DNA from 3 places in the Azospirillum aestuarii genome. Region 3 is predicted to be linked to each of the others. Evidence: riboswitches for the same ligand, from Rfam matches in the RefSeq annotation. Region 3 holds a riboswitch; each other region holds the start of a gene.
What was found. Region 3 has a riboswitch for cobalamin ahead of cobW (cobalamin biosynthesis protein CobW). Riboswitches for the same ligand answer to the same signal wherever they lie in the genome.
Positions count from the first base shown of each region.

Region 1 (5,762 bases), on a different contig from region 3:
CCGACACCGCGCTGCCCACCGCCAGCGCCGCCCCGGCGATCAGCCGGACGCGCAGCCCGGTGAGGTCGAAGCCCAGGCTGCGCGCCGCGTCTTCCCCCAGGGTCAGCGCGTCGAGCGCGCGGGCGCCGGACAGGCAGAGCGCCCAGCCCGCCAGCATCGGCGGCAGGACGAGCCAGAGCTGGTCGGTGCCGCGGTCGGCCAGCGATCCCATCAGCCAGAACACGATCTCCAGCGCCGCGTAGGGGTTGGGGGCGAGGTTGAGGGCCAGCGCGGTCAGCGACCCGGCGAGGCTGTTGATGGCGATGCCGCCGATGACCAGCGCCGTCGTTCCGGCCCCCCGCGCCGCCATCAGGTTCAGCAGAATTGCGGCGGTGGCGGCTCCGGCCATGCCGCCGAGCGGCAGGGCCAGCGACAGCGCGGCGGACAGGCCGCTGTAAAAGACGATCACCGCGCCCAGCGCCGCCGCGCTCGACACGCCGACCAGCCCCGGCTCGGCCAGCGGGTTGCGCAGCCAGCCCTGCATCGCCGCACCGGTCAGCCCCAGGCTGAAGCCGACCAGCAGGCCCAGCAGGGCGCGCGGCAGGCGCAGCTCGGCCAGCACCAGAGCGCCGAGGGTGGGGCGCCCGGCCAGCCAGTCGGACAGGGCGGCGCCCAGGTCGAACGGCACATAGCCGACCGCCGCCGACACCGCGCAGAGCGCCAGCGCCAGACCCGTCAGCCCGGCGACCAGGGCGGCGTAGGGGATGCGGGAGTCCCGGCTCATGGTGCGGCCTCCCGCGCGGCGGCCAGCCGTTCCGCGGCCTCGGCGATCTGCGGGCCGGGGCAGGTCCACAGGCGGGTTGGCAGCGACAGGGTGCGGACCTGATGTTTTAGAGCTTTCAGGGCAGGGTGATGCAGAAGGGCACCGGCCAGCGACGGCGGCGCGTCGGGTGCGGCGTCGACGATCAGCATGTCCGCCCCGCCCAGAATGACCGCCTCCAGCGGCAGGGCGCCCTGGCTGCCCAGCGGCAGGCGGTCGGCCAGATTTTCCAGCCCGGCGCGGGTCAGGAGTTCGTCCACCAGCGACCCGGACCCGGCGACGAAGCCGTTGGGCCGCAAGACCACCGCGGTCGGGCGCGGCCCCGGCGCGGCGGGGGGCGGGGCGTCGAGGCGGGAGAGCAGGTCGGCGACCAGCGCCTCCCCCCGTTCCGGCTCGCCGACGGCGCGGGCGAGGCCGCGGATCTGCTCCTTCACCCCGGCCACGCTCTGCGGGACGTCCAGCTCCAGCAGCGGCGCGTCCAGCCGCGTCAGCAGCCCGACCGCGACCCGCGTGGTGTAGCGCCCGGCGACGATCAGGTCGGGGTTGAGCGGCAGGATCTCCTCCGCCATCCCGTGGTTGACCGGCACCCGCGCCGCCAGATCCGCCACCGTGGAGGCGCGGGGATCGCGCGCCAGCCACGTCACCGCGGCGAGGCGCTCCGGCCCGACGAGCCGCAACAGCAGCTCGTCGGCGCACAGATTCAGGGAGACGATGCGCTGCGGCTTTGCGGGCGGCGCCTCCCACGCCGCCGCCGGCCCCCCCGCGATCAGCAGGAGGGCGGCGGCCAGCCCGAGACGGGTGGGCCTCACAGCGACAGCCGCAGCCCGAGATACCCGGCCCGGCCCGTCGCGCCGTAGGTCCAGACCTCCTGATACCGGCGATTGAACAGGTTCTCCACGCGTCCGAAGACCTCGATCCCCTCGGACAGCGCGTAGGACCCGGCCATGTTGACCAGCGTGTAGGGGGTGAGGCTCACGACCTGCCGGTTGTAGAAGGGATCGTAGGCCCAGTCGCTGGACCGCCCGTTGTAGACCACGCTGAGGTTGGCGTTCGCCCGGTCCTCCAGGAAGCGGTGGTTGACGGTCAGGCTGGCGATCTGCTTGGGCCGGCGCACCAGCTCCGCCCCCGCGGAATCCTCGCCGTCGGTCCAGGTGTAGGAGCCGCGGACGGTCAGCCGGTCCAGTGGCTCCACCGACAGCCCCATTTCGAAGCCGCGGATGCGGGATTCGCCCGGCATGTTGACGGAAGTCCGCCCGGTGCCGGTGATCAGGTCGCGGATGCGCTGGTCGAACCATGTGCCGTCCACGGAGGCCCGTGTGCCCCACAGCGACTGATCGAAGCCGGCGTCCCAGCCGCGCACCCGCTCCGGCTTCAGGTTCGGGTTGCCGGCGTAGGTGGCGGTGTAGCCGTACAGCTCGAACAGGGTGGGATTCTTGACGCCGGTGCCGTAGGAGGCGCGCAGCGTCGTCCCGCTGCCCTCGACGCGGTAGGCCGCGGTGGTGCGCCATGTGGTGGCGTCGCGGAACAGGTCGTTCCCGTCGTGGCGGACGCTGCCGGTCAGGGTCAGCCGGTCGAACAGGCCCAGCTTGTACTGGCCCACCAGCCCGGTGGAGCCGATGGAGCGGTCGAAGCTGGAGAAGGCGCTGCGGCTGATCGCCTTGTCCTCCTCACGCTCCACGGCGGCGGTCAGCACATGGTCGGCGGGACCGCTTTTCAGCGTCAGGTTGGTCTGGTAGTCGGCCTTGGTCTTGCGCCCGTCGTAACGGCTGGTCACCGTCTTGGCGGCGTCGCGGTAGTCGCGCTGCTGGCGGCCATGGGTCAGGCCGACGATGTGCTCCCACTTCCCGTCGAGAAGGGCGATCTTGCCCTGGAGCCGTCCGAAATACTGCTCCCCGGCGGTGCTGGTCCCGTCATCGACGGCGCCGCGCCCGCCGACGAAGCCGTCGGTGTCGGCGCGGAAGCGGGTGTAGCGGCCGGTCACGGTGATCTCGCTGCGCTCGGTCGGGCGGACGGCGGCGTTTCCGGTCAGCGTGCCGTTGCGGTAGCCGTCCTTCTCCGGGTTGCCGAGCCGCTTGTCGGCGACCGACACGCCGTCGCTGGTGACGCCCTGGCCGCTGAGGAACAGGTCGTAGCGGTCGGTCCCCGTTCCGAAGGAGGCCCGCCCGGCGGCGGTGCCGAAGGACCCGCCCTCGACGGCGGCGCCGATCCGGGGGACGCCGGCGCCGCGGCGGGTCACGATGTTGACGACGCCGCCGACCGCGTCGGAGCCGTAGAGCGCGCTCTGCGGGCCGCGCAGCACCTCGACGCGCTCCACGTCGCCGGCCAGCAGGTTGGCGAAATCGTATTCGGAGCCGGACGCCGGGTCGTTCACCTCGATCCCGTCGATCAGGACGAGCGTCTGGTTGCCCTCCGACCCGCGGATGCGGAGCTGGGTCAGGGTGCCCATCGGGCCGGTGCGGTTGACGGCGACGCCGGGCACCGCGCGCAGTGCGTCGGACAGCAGGTGGGTCTGGCGCTGCTCCAGTTCCTGACGGGTGATGACGGTCAGGGCGCTGCCGGTTTCCCCGGCGGCGGTGGGGACGCGGTTGGCGGTCACCGAGACCGGCGGAAGCATCGTGATGGTGGTGGAATCGGCGAAGGCCGATAGGGGAAGGGCAAGGCTTCCCAGAACGGCGGCGAAGGACGCCGTCCGGTGAAGGCGGGGAACGCGGACACTCATTGAGACCTCGGGCGGGACGCCGGTGGCACGTCACCGCGAACGAAGTCCCACCAGGGTTTCCGCGAACGGACTCCCGGTTCGACGACCTTCGGTGCACCCCGCCCGAACGTGTTCGCGTGTGACCACGACTGACGGCAGGTCTCCTGGCTCACGGGTTATCGTCGGCCCATCGCCTTCCCAGGATCGCGATCCCAGTGGCATTCCGATGGACGACTCGCCGCTTACAGTTGCGGGGGCAGCCCCGGCGTTGGACCTTCGCGCGGCGTTTCGCCGCGGGGTCCGCACCGTGTTCCCATTTTCAGCCCTTTCGGGCAACCGTCGGATGCGAAGCTACGCGGGCGGAACGGCTCCGGTCAAGCCGCATTCCGCCGATACGCCGATCACGGGTCGCGAAGGCCATGCCCCCCTCTTGTCGCCGGGCCGGGGCCTGACTACATGACGGTCGAGGTCCGGGCCCCTCTGGCAGCGTCGCCCGGCGCTGTGATGTCGGACTTCCCATTGAGCCGTCGCCTTGGCGCGGCCTTGCGGAAGCTGGCCCTGTTCTTCCCCCTGGGTCCCGCTCCCCCACAAGGTCCACCGCCGGACGACGGCACCCGACGGGCCTTTGGGAGACATCGACATGGACCGCACCGAACCAACATCCTGACCGACCGCCACGTCTCCACGGCGAACGATGGAGACGGGTGACCTGACGCGCCGCGGCCGAGCCGTTGCGCGCGCTTTCTCATTGGCCGCAGACCTTGCGGTCACGATTCCAGTCCGGGCCCCTCTGGCCGATGCGTCCCGCCGTGGCGCATCGGTGATGTCGGACTGCTCATGTGACGATCGAAGTCTCCGCTTGCGGGAGCGGAGTGCATGAAGCAAGGGACAGTTCCATGGACCAGATCGTTTTAATGTGGGCCGGCTTCGCCGTCTTCGTTGGCGTGCTTTTGGCCTTTGATCTTGGTGTATTTTCCAAGAAATCCCATGTGATCTCCGGCCGCGAGGCGCTGATGCGCTGCGCGGCCTATTCCACGCTGGCGATGATTTTCGCGGCCGGCGTCTTTCATTTTCAGGGCTCCGAGAAGGGACTGGAGTTCCTGACCGGCTACCTGATCGAATACAGCCTGAGCGTCGACAACATCTTCGTCATCGCGCTGATCTTCACGCATTTCGCGGTGCCGCCGCAATACCAGCACCGGGTGCTGTTCTGGGGCATCCTGGGCGCGCTGGTGATGCGCGGCGTGCTGATCGTGGCGGGCACGGCGCTGATCCAGGAATTCCACTGGATCATCTACATCTTCGGCGCCTTCCTGATCTTCAGCGGCATCAAGATGCTGATGTCGGTGGACGACGAGCCGGACATGGAGAACAACCGGATCGTCAAGTTCGTCCGCTCCCGCTTCCGCATGACCGACGGCTACGAGGGGCAGAAGTTCTTCGTGATGCGCGACGGCGTGCGGATGATGACGCCGCTGTTCCTCGTGCTGATCCTGATCGAATTCACCGATCTGGTCTTCGCCGTGGACTCCATCCCGGCGGTCTTCTCGGTGACCACCGATCCGTTCATCGTCTGGACCTCCAACGTCTTCGCGATCCTCGGCCTGCGCGCCCTCTACTTCGCGCTGGCCTCGGTCATCCACCGCTTCCATTACCTGAAGTACGGCCTGTCGCTGGTTCTGGTGGTGGTCGGCGCCAAGATGATGATGGTGGACATCTACAAGATGCCGACGGCGGTGGCGCTGGGCATCACGGCCTTCCTGGTCGGCGGTTCCATCGTCTTCTCGATGCTGAAGACCCGCGCCGAATCGACGCCGGGCGCGGCGGACGCCGAGGCCCGCCGCTGGTGGGTGCCCGGCAGCCCGGCCAAGGGGGCCGGTGGTTCCACGCCGGCCTCCTCCAGCGAGGCGGCCGCGGTGTCCTCGGACGGCAAGGGCCAGTAAGACGCCCGATCCAAGGGCGGACGGGAAGAGGCGGGGCGTCCGGTCCGGTGGATCGGGCGCCCCGCGCGTTTCCGGGTGACGGCATCCGTAAAAGTAGTAATGCCGGTTTCGCTGCGACGATGATGTGGATGCGCGGGGCGGATCGCGCCCCGTTTGGCGCTTGATGCCACTCCTTTCCAACTCAAGGAAGAGACATCCATGTTCACCGGCACGCAGTTTACCGGCACGCAACCGGCCTCCATCGCCCTGTCCGCTCTCCCCGTTCCGTCGGGACCCCTGTCCGGCCTGCTCCAGGCCGCCCGCGATGACCTCGTCGGCTTGG
Region 1 covers NZ_JAEPIV010000008.1:181,312-187,073, forward strand. The annotation lists gene JJL56_RS16670 (FecCD family ABC transporter permease) at 1-763, opposite strand, end outside; gene JJL56_RS16675 (ABC transporter substrate-binding protein) at 760-1,608, opposite strand; gene JJL56_RS16680 (TonB-dependent receptor plug domain-containing protein) at 1,605-3,518, opposite strand; cobalamin riboswitch at 3,635-3,853, opposite strand; gene JJL56_RS16685 (TerC family protein) at 4,394-5,440, shown strand; gene JJL56_RS16690 (hypothetical protein) at 5,639-5,762, shown strand, end outside.
Region 1: linked by a shared signal. The riboswitch ahead of JJL56_RS16680 (TonB-dependent receptor plug domain-containing protein) and the one ahead of cobW (cobalamin biosynthesis protein CobW) in region 3 are both predicted to bind cobalamin.

Region 2 (5,762 bases), on a different contig from region 3:
GCCAGTTCCTCCCAGCGCTCCACAATCCCTTCATGCAGACCGTTGAACTGGTTGGCGTCGGCCATCAGGGCCTCACGCCAGTTGCGCTGGATGATCGAGGCGGCGAACAGCCCCTCCGGCGTGTCGTAGTTGCAGGCCAGCAGCTTGACCGAATCGCGCCCGTCATAGGCCAGAGTCAGCCGCCCGATCAGCCCGCCGGCCCGCTCGTTCAGCCGCCCCGCAGCCCAATAGTCGTTCCAGGAGGCTTCCAGGAGCCGCGCCACGCCGCCGCGGACCCCCAGCCGGGCCAACGCCCGCCCGTCCATCGTCGCGCGCAGCGCCTCGCGCAGCATGGTGTGCAGTTCGTCGGCGACGCTCTCGATCAAGTCGATCTGATGGGCGGAGAACTCGTACCGCACATCCTCGCGCCAAAAGGCGCCGGCGCTCATGGCGCGGACGCCGAAGGGGTATTTGCGGAGCCCCGGACGCCAATCCGCACGGGGTTTCATGACTGCTCTGCGCATCGTGTGCTTACCGGGCCGCCGGATTCAATCCATGGTTTTCCCCGCTGCGCCGCGCGCCGCGCGGCCGTCCGGGATTCGGAGGGGGCGGATCATTGCGGCGCAAACGCGCCAACACAAGCGCCTTGCGCGCCTATCCCTCCGTTTTTCCACGCTTCCCCTCCCGGATCTCACAGGCTGGGTGGGAACGTCCTTCAGTACGGACGGCTGGCCAGCCAGGCCGCGATGGCGCTCTCCATCGCCTCGGCGGTCGGATCGCCGCGCTCCGGGCCGGTTCCCACCATGGGAAGCCTGGCCGCCACGGCGATGTCTTCCGCCGGGGCGCCCGTCCCGACGAACAGGTCGCAGCGCCGCAGCAGGGCGCACAACCCGTCGAAACCCAGCCGCCCGACCGCGTTCACGCAGGCCGCCCCCGTCTCCCCGGCGATGCGCGCGGCGGCGCCCTTGGCGGCCTCCTCGCCGACCAGGATCAGGGTGGTACCGCCCCGCGCGGCGAGGCGGCGGCACAACTCCGACAGGCTCCCGGTGCCGACGGACGCGGACAGGCCGACCGCGCAGCGCCAGCGCGCCGGAACGCCCTCTGCCAAAAGCGCGGCGGCGGCGCGCTCACCGGCGGGGGAGGTCCAGACCTCCGTCGCGGGGTCCGGCTCTCCGACGTTGAGCGCACCGAGCAGGACGGCGGGATTTGGCGCGACATGGGTCAGGAAGGCATCGGCGTAATAGCCGCGCACCGGCCGGCCGACCCTGCAACCGAGGCGGAGCGGCGCGCCGGTGTCCTGCATCAGGCGGTTGGCGAAGCCGGCATCCTCACCCCGGACCGGGTTGACCGTCAGATCGAAGGCGCCCTGGAACTGATCGCCGATCTCCTGGCGCACGGCGCTCACCAGCGCGTCGTCGGGCGCCCGCCCCCGCAGCGGCGGCAGAGTGACCCGCTGGTTGACGTAGGGGCAGAGGGCGAGCGCCGCCTCCGCGTCCGGCGTTGCGAAGACGGTGATCCGGGCCAGCGGCACGGCCCGCCGCAACTCCCGCAGGAAACCCGACGCCCGCAGGACGGCACCGGCCCCGTCGAGCAGGAACACGCCGACGCTCCGGATCAGGTCGGTCGGGAAGGGCGGCGGTTCGCCGGGAGCGAGCGTGCGGCGGCAGGCCGCAGGGCCGGACTCCCGCAGCAACGCCACCGCCGGGGCGGTGGAGGCACCCCGTGCCGGCGGCACGAAGGCCCAGCGTCCATCGGGGGCCGGGCGGGCCAACGGTTCCACCAGGGCATGTTCGGCGCGCGCGACGGTCGCCGCGTCGGTCACCCAGGGGAAGAAATCGCGCAATGGGAGGGTGCCGCTGCCGACCGACCGACCGGCCGTTTGCAGGGCGTCCCATTGCCGGACCGCGCCGTCGTAGCCGTAATAGACCTCCTTGAAGGCGACCTGCTCCCGCGTCGCATAGGCGAAATGCTGGAAGACCAGCCCGCCCGCCGCCGTTTCCTCATGCAGGAAGGGGTTGGCCGCTCCGAGTTCAAGGTCCGGCCCGTCGGGCTGCGGGCGCATCAGCCGGGGCGGGACGTGCGAGTGCCAGAAATCCCCCGGCCGATACCGCCAGGTGCGCAGCCATTCGTAGGCGCGGTAATTGCCGTAATGGTCTACCCGATCGAGGACCAGGGACGGGCCGACGAAGAAATGGCAGAGGTAAAGCGCCGCCGTGCGCGACGGCGAATCGAGGAACATTTGGCGCGCACGGATGACCTGCTCCGCCGTCCACAGCTCGTCCGCATCGATCTGCCAGAGCAGGCACTCCTCCGTCATGGCGACCAGCGGCGCGGTCACCATCTCCACCTTGCCCTGCCAGAAAGCGCCGGGCGGCTTGCGGTGGACCGACACGCGGCCGGGCTCCTCCGCGGCGATCTGGTCCAGATATTCCGAGGTGCCGTCGCCGCTGCGGCCGTCGCGGTGTAGGTCCTGGGGGACGCGCCCGCCCCGTTGCGCGCACCAGGAGGAGTCGCGGACCTGCTCCGCCACCCCCTCCACGATGTGCCAATGCCAGGGAAAGGGGAGTTGGCGGAACACCTCCAGGTGATAGCGGATGAAGGGATCGCCGTTCAGCACGATGGTCAGGAAATGAACCGGTAGCATGCCCGCAATCCCGTCCTTCGCCCGTTGATCCGGCCTCGCGCCATCCGCAGGACCTTGTCGGTTCCGCGGGAGCGGTGTCAAGGAAGGCATGCGATGCCGCCGATGGGTCGCCATCCCCCTCTTGACGGCGGGGGACCCCGCCCCTACCCTGGCGCCGGTTATGGTTCCCCGCGCCGTCCGGTCGCGGGGCTAAGAGGGAAGCCGATGCGCCGCCCCGATCAGGGAACACGGCAAATCCGGCGCTGCCCCCGCAACTGTGAGCGGTGAGCGGCATCGTCCTTTCCGTGTCACTGGCGCCGCCTGCGGGAACGGGCGCCGGGAAGGCCGGACGATGCCGCCTTGACCCGCAAGCCAGGAGACCTGCCGTAACCGAACGTACGTCCTCGGGCGGGGTGCCCCGGTGGTCGCTTGCCGATGTCCGGCCCGAAGGCCGCCCGTCCTCCGCAAGCCGTCCCTCCGGTGCGCCCATCCAGGGGACCAAGGGGGTTGCGATGCCGGTGCCTGCCAGCAACGACGCCCCTCCCAACGCATGGCAGACTCGGAAAGGGCATAGAGCATGCACATCGAACCCGGCGTCGTGGACGGCGCCAAGATCGCTCTCAGCTACGCGACGGCCGCCGGCGGCTTCGCAATGGCCGGAAAGCTGGCGCGCGACGACGTCCGCAACAACGGCGGGGTCGCGCCGCTGGTGCTGCGCAGCCTGATCGCCACCGCGCTGGTCTTCAGCTTCTTCGAGGTGTTCCCGCACCACCCCGTGGGCGTGTCGGAGGTTCACCTGATCCTCGGTTCGACGCTGCTCCTGCTGTTCGGCGCCGGCGCCGCCTCCATCGGTCTGGCCGCCGGCCTGCTGATCCAGGGCCTGTTCTTCGCGCCGTTCGACCTGCCGCAGTACGGCATGAACGTCACCACGCTGCTGGTCCCGCTGTGGGGCATCAGCCTGCTGGCGAAGCGGATCGTTCCGGACGCCACCCCTTATGTCGACCTGAAGTACTCGCAGGCATTGGCCCTCTCCACCACCTACCAGGGCGGCATCGTCGCCTGGGTGGCCTTCTGGGCCTTCTACGGCCACGGCTTCACCGCCGAGACCATGACGGAAGTGGCCTCCTTCGGCGCCGCCTACATGACCGTCATCATCGTCGAGCCGCTGGCCGACCTCGCCGTGCTGGCCGTCGCCAAGGCGCTGCGCCGCCAGAGCCAGGGGCCGCTGTTCAACGTCCGCCTGCACCAGGGCGCCTGACCGGCTCCCTTGACGGACCCGTTGGACGGGAGGATTCGCGTGAAGGGCGGCGGGGATGCCCCGCCGCCCTTTGCCGTTCAGATCACCAGCTCGCCCTTGCGGATCGCCGCGTAGCGGCGGTTCACCGCCCCCCAGTCGACCACGTTCCACCAGGCCGCCAGATAGTCGGCGCGCCGGTTCTGGTACTTCAGGTAATAGGCGTGCTCCCACACGTCGTTGCCCATCAGCACCGGCACCCCTTCCATGGCCGGGGAATCCTGGTTCGGGCGGGCGGCGATGGCGAGCTTGCCCGATGACGGATCGGCGGTGACGAAGACCCAGCCGCTGCCGAACTGCCCGGCCCCCGCCGAATTGAAGCGCGTCTTGAAATCGTCGAAGCTGCCGAAGTCGCGCGTGATGGCGGCGCCGACCTCGCCGTCCGGGGCGCCACCGGCGTTCGGCCCCATGATGCTCCAGAACATGCTGTGGTTCGCGTGCCCGCCGCCGTTGTTGCGCACCGCGGTGCGGATGCTTTCCGGCAGTTCCGGCACGCGCTTCAGCAGGTCGGCCAACGGCATCGCCTGAAGGTCGCCGTGGTTGGCGAGCGCCTTGTTGAGGTTGTCCACGTAAGCCTGATGGTGCTTGCCGTGGTGCACGCTCATGGTCGTCGCGTCGATGTGCGGTTCCAGCGCGGCGGGGGCGTAGGGCAGCGGCGGCAGCGTGAAGCCCTTGCCTCCCGGGGCTTGGCCTCCCGGCGTCTGGGCCCCTGATGCTTGAGCGAAGACGAAGCGCGGCGCCACCGCCAGCACCAGCGCGGCGGCTCCGGCGGACAGCAGCAGTTGGCGGCGATCCAGGCGAACGGACATGAGACCTCCCAATGTGTGTGTCGTGCCGAACAGCGGGGAAGCGACAGCCTCAGTGCGCCCCGCAACTCACTCAACAGGGCAATGGGCGTACTCACTCGGTACCGGCGGACAGCAGATCGTCCTATTCTTACAATCGGATCTTTCCCGTCAGACCGACGGATGCCGAGCGGGCCATGCCGATCGCCACCGTCCGCCAACGTCCCAGACGGAATCGGGAAGGCGCCGCCGTCGGCTTCCTGACCGGAGCGACCGGAGCCGCTCCCACCACCTCATGAATCTTGCGGCCGCGGCGCTCCCGAAGCAGCAGGCGCATCACCTCCTCCTCCGTGACGAGGCGTCCGGCCTTGGCCGAGGCGAGGCTCGCGGTGTCCTGGAGGGCGGCGACCTGAGCCAGAGTGCCGGTCAGCCCCTTGGCCGCGGCGGTTTCCAGAGCTTCGCGATGAATGGCGAGGATGAACGGCTTCAGCCCGCGGTCGGGCAATCCGTGCGGCGATGTCGGCATGGCGGAATGGCTCCGGGGATTCGTTCGATCGAGTAAACCATCATCCAACCGATAACCCCGCGGCGGCAAAGACCCCTACGGATTAGCCCGCCCCCTCCGTTCGGGGAAGCCGACGCAAAACGGCGGGTGCCGAAGCCCGAAGGCCCCGGCACCCGCCGTTCCGGCTGGTCTCTATGCCGTCTCAGCCGAACCAGGCGGCGACGTTGCCGGTCTGGCCGAGGATGGTGATGCGGTTGCCCGAGCCGACGTCGAGGGTGGTGTTGCCGCCCTCCACCCGCGCCGAGCGGATCACCGCGCCGAGGTCCATGCTGGCGTCGTAAAGGGCCAAACGGTCCACACCCGCCTGGAAGTCCATCACCACCGAGCCGCCCGAGGCCCGCCCGAAGGCGAACAGGTCCGCACCCTCGCCGCCCCACAGCGTGTCCGCCCCGCCGTCGGCGAACAGCACGTCGTTGCCCGCACCGCCGTTCAGCAGGTCGTTCCCCGCCCCGCCGAACAGCGTGTCGTCGCCGTCGTCACCGGTGGCCAGGTCGTCGCCCGCGCCAAGCCCGATCA
Region 2 covers NZ_JAEPIV010000021.1:104,221-109,982, forward strand. The annotation lists gene JJL56_RS25405 (glutathionylspermidine synthase family protein) at 1-488, opposite strand, end outside; gene JJL56_RS25410 (glycosyltransferase family protein) at 695-2,623, opposite strand; cobalamin riboswitch at 2,768-3,005, shown strand; gene JJL56_RS25415 (energy-coupling factor ABC transporter permease) at 3,180-3,860, shown strand; gene JJL56_RS25420 (superoxide dismutase) at 3,938-4,705, opposite strand; gene JJL56_RS25425 (hypothetical protein) at 4,833-5,207, opposite strand; gene JJL56_RS33755 (hypothetical protein) at 5,389-5,655, opposite strand; gene JJL56_RS33760 (hypothetical protein) at 5,760-5,762, opposite strand, start outside.
Region 2: linked by a shared signal. The riboswitch ahead of JJL56_RS25415 (energy-coupling factor ABC transporter permease) and the one ahead of cobW (cobalamin biosynthesis protein CobW) in region 3 are both predicted to bind cobalamin.

Region 3 (5,762 bases):
CTCAGCGCGGCGGTCGTGCCGCCGGTCAGCGCCTCCATCAGGGCTGCGGAACCGGCGGGAAGCCTGTCCAGCGTGTAGCCCTCGGCGCGCAGCCGCGCCAAGATGCCGACGACGCTCGCCGGGGTGTCGAGGCCGACCGCGTGGCCGATGCCGCCGCCCGGCCCCGGATAGTCGGACAGCACCAGCGCGACTTTCCGTTCGGCGCGCGGGGTGGCGCCCAGGCGCACCCAGGCGGCGGCCAGATCGGCGGCGAAGGCCACGCGGTCGGGCACCGGGCGGATCAACGTCGGGGCGAACTCCAGATCGGGGTCCAGCGCCCCTTCGGCCTTGAAGGCGATAGCGCGGGTCAGGATGCGCCCGTCCATCTCCGGCAGCACGACGTTCATGGCGAGGTCGGACGGCCCCATGCCGCGGGCGGAACCGCGCCAGCCCTCCTCGGGCGTGGTGGACAGCACGGCCTGCAACACTGGCGTGCCGTTGGCCTCCAGCGGCGACCCGTCCTCGCGCGCCGCCGAGAAGCCGGTCAGGTTCAGCATGACGGCGGCGTCGCGGGCGGTCAGGGTGGCGCGCATCCAGGCGGCGCAGTCCGGCTCCTTCAGGCTCGCCACGAACAGCGGCAGCGGGGCGAGGCCGCGCGCGGCCAGCGCGTCGCACAGCGCGTGCACCGGCTCCAGATCGCCGGCCAGCAGGTGGGAGCGGTAGAAGACGACCGGCGCGCAGGGGCCGGTGACGTGGCCGGACCACCCTTCATAGACGCCGAAGCGCGGCACGGGCGCCGGCTCGCGCCAGGGGCGCTCCTGCCCGGCCAGCGTTGCGGCGTAGGCCAGCAGGTTGGCCATGTTGTCCGGTCCGCCCTCGGTGAATCCGCGCCACAGCCGTTGCGTGGCCTCGGCCGGAACGGTGCCGTAGCCTTCCAGGGCGGGGTTCGGCTGGGCGCAGCCGGGCAGCACGGCCAGCGCCACCCCGGATTCCCGGCAGGCGGCGGCGACATGGTCCAGCCCATAGCGCCAGTAGCCCGCCCCGCCGAGCAGCCGCAGCACGACCAGCTTCGCCTTGCGGATCACGGAGTCGACGTAGAGGTCCACCGACAGCGGGTGCCCCAGCCGCGCGAGATTCGCCAGCCGCAGCGTCGGCAGCGTGTCGCGGTGGCGCTTCCAACAGGCGGCGAGCGCCGTCAGGTCGCTGTCGGAGAAGGACAGAACGACAAGGTCCGCCGGGCTCTGCCCCAGGTCCACGGCCTGGGGGCCGGCGTCGAGGTCTTCCTGGCGGGCGGCGAGTAGGTGCATGGACTACAGCTTTAAAAGAAGTCCCCTCTCCCCTCTGGGGAGAGGGTTAGGGTGAGGGGGGTGTGCTTGTGCCGGACGTAGCGCCACGGACAACCCCCTCATCAGCCCTGCGGGCCACCCTCTCCCCAGAGGGGAGAGGGTTATGAATGCCAAAGATCACCCCAGCGCCGCAGTCACGGCGTCGCGGTCCAGTCCCGTCTCGCCGATCACCACCAGACGGCTGCGGCGCGGCTCGTCGGGCTTCCAGAAGCGGTCGAAATGGGTCTGGATGCGCGTCCCCACGCCCTGCACCAGAAGGCGCATCGGCTTGCCCGGCACGTCGATGAAGCCCTTCAGCCGCAGCACGCCATGGGCGGCGGCGACGCGCTCCAGCGTCTTCGCCAGCGCCGCCGGGTCGGGCTGCGGGCCGAGATCCACGACGAAGCTGGTGAAGTCGTCATGATCGTGGCCCTCCTCCTCGTCATGATGGCTGGGGCGGTTGGCGAGATCGTCCTCGGCCCCGGCGCTTACGCCGAGAAGAACCACCGGATCGACCTTGCCGTTGCTGGCGCGCAGGATCTTGGCCTCGCGCCCGGTGCCGCCCTCCGCCATGGCGGCGCGGATCAGGTCCTCGACCTTCGCCAGATCGGCGGCATCGACCAGATCGGTCTTGTTCACCACGATCAGGTCGGCGCAGAGAAGCTGGTCCTCGAACACCTCCTCGACCGGGGTCTCGTGGTCGAGCTGCCCGGCCTCGGCGGCCTGGGCGGCCAGCGCCGCCGGATCGGGGGCGAAGCGGCCCTCCGCGGCAGCGGCGGCGTCGACCACCGCGACCACCCCGTCCACCGTCACCCGTGTCTTGATCGCCGGCCAGTGGAAGGCCTGGACGAGCGGCTTCGGCAGGGCGAGGCCGCTCGTCTCGATGATGATGTGCTCCGGCGGCTGGGGACGGGCCAGCAGCTTCTCGATGGCCGGGACGAAGTCGTCGGCGACGGTGCAGCACAGGCAGCCGTTGGCCAGCTCGATCACGTCGTCCTCGGTGCAGGTCGGGTCGCCGCAGGCGCGCAGGATCTCGCCGTCGATGCCGACATCGCCGAACTCGTTGATGATCAGCGCCAGACGGCGGCCGCCGGCCTGCTCCAGCAGGCTGCGGATCAGCGTCGTCTTGCCGGCGCCGAGAAAGCCGGTGATGACGGTGGCCGGGGTCTTCCCGGCGGTCAGCGGGCCGGTGGTCATCGGCCGTCTCCTAAAATTGGATATAGGGGATGGGGTGGGTCGGTCCGCCGGTCAGCGGAGCGGGCGCCCGGCGGCCAGCGACACGGCCAGCGACAGGGAGGCGGCCTGGAGCGGCAATGCGGACGGACTGAGGACGGCGCGATGCGTCATGATCTGGTTTCCCTGTCTCCGCCACACCCGGCGGATTGGATGAGTGTCGGTCCGGCGGCAGGTTTCCTGGCTCGCGGGTCATCGCCGCGCCTCCCGCCTTCCCGGCCTTTCGGCCCGTGGCATTTCCGGAGGCGGACTCGCCGCATACAGTTGCGGGGGCAGCCGCGGCCTTGGACCCATCGGGGTCCGCACCGCATTCCCTATTATCCCCGCACCTTCACGGCGGACGGGGCACCGTCGGAGGCGCAGAATTGCAGGCGGACCCCCGATTTGCAAGCGGCCATTTGGCGCCCGAAAACCGTGCCGTCGAACCCGGAACGCTCCGCCCATCCCGCCGTTGGTGTGTCGGAAGATCGGTACAGTCTGTCTGGAAAGCTGACACTCCGGACCGCGTGCGACGCCCATCGCCTCCTTTCATGAATTCAATAACTTCAATGAATTAACGAATTTTCCCGCAATTGGCATGCCCTGTGCTTATATCAGCCTAACCAAAAACGCGGACCGGCAGACGACGCGGACGAACAGGGAGGGAAAAGCGGCACCCATGGCCGACGACATCATTCTGGAAGCGCGCGGACTCTCGAAGGAGTTCAAGGGCTTCATCGCGGTGAAGGAGGTGAACCTCCAGGTTCGCCGCGGCACCATCCACGCGCTGATCGGCCCCAACGGCGCCGGCAAGAGCACGGTCTTCAACCTGCTGACCAAGTTCCTGACGCCGACGCGCGGCCAGATCCTCTACAAGGGGCGTGACATCACCGCCATGAAGCCCGCCGACGTGGCGCTGCTCGGCATGGTGCGCTCCTTCCAGATTTCCGCCGTCTTCCCGCACCTCAGCGTGCTGGAGAATGTCCGCGTCGCGTTGCAGCGCCCGCGCGGCACCAGCTTCCATTTCTGGAAGCCGGAGGCCAGCCTGCACGACCTGCACGACCGCGCCGAGGAGCTGATCGAGGCGGTGAACCTCACCCCCTGGGCCGGCCACACCGCCGCCGAGCTGCCCTACGGCCGCAAGCGCGCGCTGGAGATCGCCACCACGCTGGCGCTCGACCCGGAGGTGATGCTGCTCGACGAGCCGCTGGCCGGCATGGGCCACGAGGACATCGAAGGCACCGCCGCCCTGATCAAGCGCGTCTCCGCCGACCGCACCATCCTGATGGTCGAGCACAATCTGTCGGTCGTCGCCCATCTGTCGGACACCATCACCGTGCTCCGCCGCGGCGAGATCCTGGCGGAGGGCGCATACGACGTCGTCTCGCGCAACCCGCAGGTCATGGAAGCCTATATGGGTACGGGTGAGGTGGGCCATGCCTGACGGCGCGACCGTGAAGACCACCATGCTGGAGATCCGCGACCTCCAGGCTTTCTACGGCGAAAGCCACGTGCTGCACGGCGTCAACATCGACGTGCGCCAGGGCGAGGTGGTGACCCTGCTCGGCCGCAACGGCGCCGGCAAGACGACCACCATGCGCTCGATCATGGGCATCGTCGGCAAGCGCAACGGCTCGATCCGCTTCCAGGGCCGGGAGCTGATCGGCATGGCGCAGCACAAGATCCCCCGCCTCGGCATCGGCTACGTGCCGGAGGAGCGCGGCATCTTCGCCTCGCTCAGCGTGGACGAGAACCTGATGCTGCCGCCGGTGGTGAAGGCGGGCGGCATGACCGTCCCGCAGATTTACGAGCTGTTTCCCAACCTGCAAGGCCGCGGCACCACCCAGGGCACGCGCCTGTCGGGGGGCGAGCAGCAGATGCTGGCCATCGCGCGCATCCTGCGCACCGGCGCCGACCTGATCCTGCTCGACGAGCCGACCGAGGGGCTGGCCCCCGTCATCATCGAACAGATCGGGGTGGCGGTCCGCAAGCTGAAGCAGCGCGGCTTCACGATCGTCCTGGTGGAGCAGAATTTCCGCTTCGCCGCGACCATCGCCGACCGCCACTACGTGATGGAGGAAGGCCATGTCGTGGACATGATCCCGAACGACCAGCTCGCCCAGAACATGGACAAGCTGCACACCTATCTGGGTGTCTGACGAGTTCAACACCCCCTCTGCTGAACACACTCAAAACAAAGCCAATCGAAGGGAGTTCGAAATGCTCAAGACGTTGCTTTGCGGGACCGCATTGCTGGCGCTGACCGCCGGGGCCGCGCACGCCCAGGTCTCCAACAACGTGATCAAGATCGGCGTGATGAACGACCGGTCCGGCATCTACGCCGACCTCGCCGGCGAAGGCTCGGCCATCGCCGCCCGTCTGGCGGCCGAGGAGTTCGGCGGCAAGATCGCCGGCGCGCCGATCGAGATCGTCGTCGCCGATCACCAGAACAAGGCCGACATCGCCGCCAACACGGCGCGCGAGTGGATCGACGCCGGCAACGTGGACGTCATCGCCGATGTGCCGAACTCCGCCGCCGCGCTGGCCGTCCAGGGCATCACCAAGGACAAGAAGCGCATCTTCCTGATGTCCGGTCCGGGTTCGACCGACCTCAGCGGCAAGTCCTGCAGCCCCTACGGCTTCCATTGGACCTACGACAACTACGCCATGGCCGCCGGCACCGCCCGCGCGCTGGTCGAGCAGGGCAAGAAGAACTGGTTCTTCATCACCGCGGATTACGCCTTCGGCCATTCGCTGGAGGATGAGACCACGAAGATGGTCAAGCAGCTCGACGGCAAGGTCGCGGGCAACGTCCGCCATCCGCTGGGCACCGCCGACTTCTCGTCCTACCTGCTCCAGGCGCAGGGCTCGAAGGCGGACGTGATCGGCCTCGCCAACGCGGGCGGCGACGCCACCAACGCCGTCAAGCAGGCGTCGGAGTTCGGCATCACCCAATCGGGCCAGAGCCTCGCCGGCCTGCTGCTGTTCATCAGCGACGTGAACGCGCTGGGCCTCCAGGCCGCCCAGGGCCTGCTGCTGACCACCGGCTTCTATTGGGACACCGACGAGCAGACCCGCGAGTGGACCAAGAAGTTCGAGGCCAAGGCCGGCCGCAAGCCGACCATGGTCCAGGCCGGCGTCTACTCCGCCGTCCGCCACTATCTGAAGGCGGTCGAGGCCGTCGGTTCCGACGATGCGGACAAGGTTTCCGCCAAGATGCGCGAGACCACGGTCAGCGACATGTTC
Region 3 covers NZ_JAEPIV010000018.1:50,315-56,076, forward strand. The annotation lists gene cobN (cobaltochelatase subunit CobN) at 1-1,286, opposite strand, end outside; gene cobW (cobalamin biosynthesis protein CobW) at 1,443-2,501, opposite strand; cobalamin riboswitch at 2,691-2,905, opposite strand; gene JJL56_RS23660 (ABC transporter ATP-binding protein) at 3,196-3,960, shown strand; gene JJL56_RS23665 (ABC transporter ATP-binding protein) at 3,953-4,675, shown strand; gene JJL56_RS23670 (ABC transporter substrate-binding protein) at 4,737-5,762, shown strand, end outside.